2 regions of the Paenibacillus sp. FSL P4-0113 genome follow, and region 1 is predicted to be linked to the other one. Evidence: a T-box and tRNA genes for the amino acid it is inferred to sense, from the RefSeq annotation. Region 1 holds a T-box; the other holds one or more tRNA genes.
What was found. A T-box is a leader RNA that pairs with one kind of tRNA and senses whether it is charged. The one in region 1 lies ahead of ileS (isoleucine--tRNA ligase), so its partner is inferred to be a tRNA-Ile.
Positions count from the first base shown of each region.

Region 2: it encodes a tRNA-Ile, which carries the amino acid that the T-box ahead of ileS (isoleucine--tRNA ligase) is inferred to sense. The anticodon was not compared.

Region 1 covers NZ_JBBPAZ010000001.1:1,483,408-1,486,137, forward strand. The annotation lists gene ileS (isoleucine--tRNA ligase) at 1-1,238, opposite strand, end outside; T-box leader at 1,317-1,598, opposite strand; gene MKX46_RS06095 (DivIVA domain-containing protein) at 1,766-2,275, opposite strand; gene MKX46_RS06100 (YlmH family RNA-binding protein) at 2,447-2,730, opposite strand, start outside.
Region 2 covers NZ_JBBPAZ010000001.1:4,027,842-4,030,571, reverse strand. The annotation lists tRNA gene MKX46_RS17420 (tRNA-Pro) at 1-68, opposite strand, end outside; tRNA gene MKX46_RS17415 (tRNA-Arg) at 91-167, opposite strand; tRNA gene MKX46_RS17410 (tRNA-Cys) at 194-264, opposite strand; tRNA gene MKX46_RS17405 (tRNA-Gly) at 275-349, opposite strand; tRNA gene MKX46_RS17400 (tRNA-Leu) at 356-443, opposite strand; tRNA gene MKX46_RS17395 (tRNA-Lys) at 458-533, opposite strand; tRNA gene MKX46_RS17390 (tRNA-Gln) at 538-612, opposite strand; tRNA gene MKX46_RS17385 (tRNA-His) at 630-702, opposite strand; tRNA gene MKX46_RS17380 (tRNA-Tyr) at 722-807, opposite strand; tRNA gene MKX46_RS17375 (tRNA-Thr) at 812-887, opposite strand; tRNA gene MKX46_RS17370 (tRNA-Phe) at 914-986, opposite strand; tRNA gene MKX46_RS17365 (tRNA-Asp) at 1,053-1,129, opposite strand; tRNA gene MKX46_RS17360 (tRNA-Met) at 1,155-1,228, opposite strand; tRNA gene MKX46_RS17355 (tRNA-Val) at 1,259-1,334, opposite strand; tRNA gene MKX46_RS17350 (tRNA-Glu) at 1,341-1,412, opposite strand; tRNA gene MKX46_RS17345 (tRNA-Ser) at 1,445-1,536, opposite strand; tRNA gene MKX46_RS17340 (tRNA-Met) at 1,540-1,613, opposite strand; tRNA gene MKX46_RS17335 (tRNA-Asn) at 1,649-1,724, opposite strand; tRNA gene MKX46_RS17330 (tRNA-Ala) at 1,729-1,804, opposite strand; tRNA gene MKX46_RS17325 (tRNA-Ile) at 1,827-1,903, opposite strand; rRNA gene rrf (5S ribosomal RNA) at 1,940-2,056, opposite strand; rRNA gene MKX46_RS17315 (23S ribosomal RNA) at 2,207-2,730, opposite strand, start outside.

The DNA of each region.
Region 1 (2,730 bases):
ATCAGTTGATCCTTGATCGCAGTTGTTTTGATAAACCAACTGTCCATAGCATAGTACAATAATGGAGTATCGCAACGCCAGCAGAACGGATAGCTATGCTCGTATTTTTCCTTGCTGTACAGCAGGCCTTTTTCGGACAGCATTTTTACAATATCTACATCACAGTCTTTCACAAAACGACCTGCAAAATCAGTGATTTCCTCTACATAGTTACCTTGAAGATCCACCACGTTGATGAACTCAACACCATTTTCACGACATACCCGGTAATCATCTTCACCATGCGCTGGAGCCATATGAACGATACCTGTACCGCTGGAATCTGTTACAAACTTCGCACCCAGAATCTGATTACCCTTCTCAGCCTGAAAATACGTAAATGGCGGGGTATAGGTTTGGCCAACCAGTTCTGAACCAGATAGCGTGCCAATTACTTCATGCTCGCCTTTAATGACGTCTTCAACCAGATTTTTAGCAACGATGTATACACCGTCTTCCTGCTTCACACGTGCATATTCCAGTTCAGGGTTGACGGCAAGCGCCACGTGACTCGGCAAGGTCCAAGGTGTTGTCGTCCAAGCCAGTACATATTCACCACTGCTATGCAGCTTGAATTTGGCCGTGGCACTCAGATCCTTTACATCTTTGTAGCCCTGCGCTACTTCATGAGAACTTAGCGTTGTCTGACAATCCGGACAATACGGACTCACACGATGACCACGATACAGCAGATCTTTTTCATGAATGGTCGCCAAAATGTTCCATACGCTCTCGATATAGTTATTATCCAATGTAATGTACGGGTTATCGAGGTCTGTCCAGTATCCGATCGCTTCGGTTAGATCACGCCATTGTTGCTCGTATTCAAACACGCTCGCCTTACATTTTTTTATAAACTTTTCAACGCCGTATTCTTCAATTTCAGGTTTATGGGAGATCCCCAGTTGCTTCTGTACACCTAATTCTACCGGCAAGCCATGCGTGTCCCAGCCTGCCTTACGTACGACGCGGTATCCCTTCATTGTCTGATAGCGGCCCACAAAATCCTTAATTACACGGCCCAGCACGTGACCGATATGCGGTTTACCGTTAGCTGTTGGTGGGCCCTCATAGAACACAAAATTTGGCTTTCCTTCACGATTTGTAATGGATTTACGGAATGTGTCCTCCTGCTTCCATTTGCTCAGGATGCGCAGGTCACGGGACCGTGCTTTTTCTTTAACATCCACTCTGTTCATACTGTCATACTCCCTCTCTGCTCATCATTGATTTCCCTAGCATTTCCTAAAAAAAGCAACAAAAAAGCCCCATCCCTGTAAAGGGACGAGACTGTGCTCGCGTTACCACCCTGATTCCGTAAAAATAGACCATTCTAAAAATACAGTCTCATCACGGCTCTCTGAGCCCCACTCAACTACAGCAGGGCGCCATTATAACGCATGGCAAACGGTGATTGCTTACACACGCCATACATCTTAAGCGCTTCAGCTCACTTCTCCGGGAGGATCTTCGGTCATGTTCTGAACGTTGGCTTGCACCGGAAGGCCAACTCTCTGAGGGACAAATCATGACGTACTCGTTCCCATCAACGAATTAAACATGTTAAATTCATCGAATATTAAACAGCAACATCGTTACCTTGAATAACAACCATCAGCCGACGGACGGATAATCATTGAATTCAGTATAGTATTTACAGTTATAGCCTGTTTAAAGTGAAAAGTCAACCCTAACAACGTCTAATAAAAGCTTGTCAGAAATGAAATTAATAAATTTCCTTCATCTCACGCTCGCGCTCCAGTACTTCGCGTTCCCGGTTTTCAAGAGCTTCCCAGCCGTCTTGGCTTAACAAGTCAAGCTGTGCTTCCACCAGTGTACGAAACCGTGCTCGGTAAATCGATGCCTGCTTCTTCAGCTCTTCAACCTCCAACGCGATCTTGCGGGATTTGGACAATGCTTCGTTCACAATACGGTCCGCATTTTTTTCCGCTTCCTTCACGATCAGTTGGGATTCTTTCTTGGCGTTGTTACGAACTTCATCTGCGGCTTCCTGCGCTACGATAATCGTCTTACTCAGCGTATCCTCAATGGTCGCGAAATGATCGAGCTTCTCCTGTACGTTCAACAACTCGGTGCTCAGTTCTTTATTTTCACGAATAACGCCCTCGTAATCTTTGATCACCTGATCCAAAAATTCATTAACCTGATCCTCATCATAACCGCGAAGCCGGCGGGCAAATTCCTTGTTATGTATATCCAATGGCGTTAATGGCATGCCGTCCACCTCCTATAAGATTGACAAAAATACATTTTCCGCGTCACGACGCTCACTATCATCTATCGGTCATCATACCCCGTTTTGTGAATACTGTACAGAGCAAAATCGTTCCAGTTCTTCGCTATAGCTTAATTCTTTCGACAGAAAGCTCGTGATTCCTGCCTACAGCTATACAAACTTACCAATTTTGACACGGAATCTTCCCTTTTTTGTCATCCCGTCTGTTTCAAGCACTTTGAAACGCCCAAAACCCTGCATGGAAATAACGTCTCCAGCTTTAAGTGGAGTGGATGGATTCTCCTCCACCTTCCAATTTACCCTGCACCGTCCCGCCCGAATCGGTGTTAATATTTTACTGCGGCTTAGCTTGTACACATCGCTAGCAATACCGTCCAGACGCAAAGAAGCGACCGTCAGGTCTAGCGTCTCTAATGCAACTTCCTTCGTTCGCA
Region 2 (2,730 bases), 2.5 Mb from region 1:
TGACACGATTTGAACATGCGACCCCCTGGTCCCAAACCAGGTGCTCTACCAAGCTGAGCTACATCCCGACATTATACATTTTTTAGGAAATGGCGCGCCCTGAGAGATTCGAACTCCCGGCCTTTTGATTCGTAGTCAAACGCTCTATCCAGCTGAGCTAAGGGCGCATATTAAATTCCATAATGAGTAGTCAAGGCGCCACCCAGATTTGAACTGGGGATGAAGCTTTTGCAGAGCTTTGCCTTACCACTTGGCTATGGCGCCGTATGGATAATGGAGCGGACGACGGGAATCGAACCCGCGACCCTCGCCTTGGCAAGGCGATGCTCTACCGCTGAGCCACGTCCGCAAAATATGGTGCGGTCGAGAGGACTCGAACCTCCACGGGGGGTTAGCCCACACGGACCTGAACCGTGCGCGTCTGCCAATTCCGCCACGACCGCAAAGTAATTATAAATGGTGAGCCATGAAGGACTCGAACCTTCGACACCCTGATTAAAAGTCAGGTGCTCTACCAACTGAGCTAATGGCTCTTAATGGCTGGGGATATAGGATTTGAACCTATGCATGACGGAGTCAAAGTCCGTTGCCTTACCGCTTGGCTAATCCCCAATAAATTAAGAATAAAGGGCGGCCGATGGGGCTTGAACCCACGAATGCCGGAGTCACAGTCCGGTGCGTTAACCACTTCGCCACGACCGCCATATGATTATGAAAAGACTGGTGGAGGATGATGGATTCGAACCACCGAACCCGTAAGGGAGCAGATTTACAGTCTGATGCGTTTGGCCACTTCGCTAATCCTCCAAAATGGTGCCGGCGAGAGGACTTGAACCCCCAACCTACTGATTACAAGTCAGTTGCTCTACCAGTTGAGCTACACCGGCACATTACTCATTTCCCACTTGAAAGGTGGCTCGGGACGGAATCGAACCGCCGACACGAGGATTTTCAGTCCTCTGCTCTACCGACTGAGCTACCGAGCCATATTAAATTTTATTACTACATCATATAATCCGCACTATATATGCCAATTATATATGAAGCTAAAATGGCGGAACTGACGGGATTCGAACCCGCGATCTCCTGCGTGACAGGCAGGCATGTTAGGCCTCTACACCACAGTTCCAGAGGCATTTCCAATAGGAAATTAATTGCGGGGGCAGGATTTGAACCTACGACCTTCGGGTTATGAGCCCGACGAGCTACCGAACTGCTCCACCCCGCGACATTAAAAAGCATTTCTCAAATTTTCTTATGGTGGAGGCTGAGGGGATCGAACCCCCGACCCTCTGCTTGTAAGGCAGATGCTCTCCCAGCTGAGCTAAGCCTCCATATTATGACCCGTAGGGGATTCGAACCCCTGTTACCTCCGTGAAAGGGAGGTGTCTTAACCCCTTGACCAACGGGCCTTGCAAAATAAGTTCTGGTCTCAATAAATTTATGGCGGAGAGAGAGGGATTCGAACCCTCGCACCACTTTCGCAGTCTAACCCCTTAGCAGAGGGTCCCCTTATAGCCACTTGGGTATCTCTCCGAGTAGCGGCAGAGGGGATCGAACCCCCGACCTCACGGGTATGAACCGTACGCTCTAGCCAGCTGAGCTACGCCGCCACCTTAATATATAAAAGTCAGAAATATTCAAAATATGGCTCCCCGAACAGGACTCGAACCTGTGACAACTCGATTAACAGTCGAGTGCTCTACCAACTGAGCTATCAGGGAATATTGGTGGAGCCAAGCGGGATCGAACCGCTGACCTCCTGCGTGCAAGGCAGGCGCTCTCCCAGCTGAGCTATGGCCCCAATCTTTTTGTTATTCTAGAAGTGGTGGGCCTTAGTGGACTCGAACCACCGACCTCACCCTTATCAGGGGTGCGCTCTAACCAGCTGAGCTAAAGGCCCTAACATGTAAAAATTTATCATCCTCTAAAGGATATCGCTTGGCGACGTCCTACTCTCCCAGGACCCTGCGGTCCAAGTACCATCGGCGCTGGAGGGCTTAACGGTCGTGTTCGGGATGGGTACGTGTGGAACCCCTCCGCTATCGCCACCAAACATGAATTTGATATGCAAATTCTACCGTATTGAAACTCGGTTCATCACAGCTGTGTGAATGAATTTCAATGCGTATTTCGTATGTATTTCTACATACCTTCAAGGTTACACCTTGAAAACTGGATCCGAAACTCATTTGCGTTTTATTCTTAGGATAAGCCCTCGACCGATTAGTATTGGTCAGCTCCATGCATTACTGCACTTCCACCCCCAACCTATCTACCTCGTCGTCTTCAAGGGGTCTTACATACTGGGAAATCTCATCTTGAGGGGGGCTTCACGCTTAGATGCTTTCAGCGCTTATCCCTTCCGTACATAGCTACCCAGCGGTGCTCCTGGCGGAACAACTGGTACACCAGCGGTACGTCCATCCCGGTCCTCTCGTACTAAGGACAGCTCCTCTCAAATTTCCTACGCCCACGACAGATAGGGACCGAACTGTCTCACGACGTTCTGAACCCAGCTCGCGTACCGCTTTAATGGGCGAACAGCCCAACCCTTGGGACCTACTTCAGCCCCAGGATGCGATGAGCCGACATCGAGGTGCCAAACCTCCCCGTCGATGTGGACTCTTGGGGGAGATAAGCCTGTTATCCCCAGGGTAGCTTTTATCCGTTGAGCGATGGCCCTTCCATGCGGTACCACCGGATCACTAAGCCCGACTTTCGTCCCTG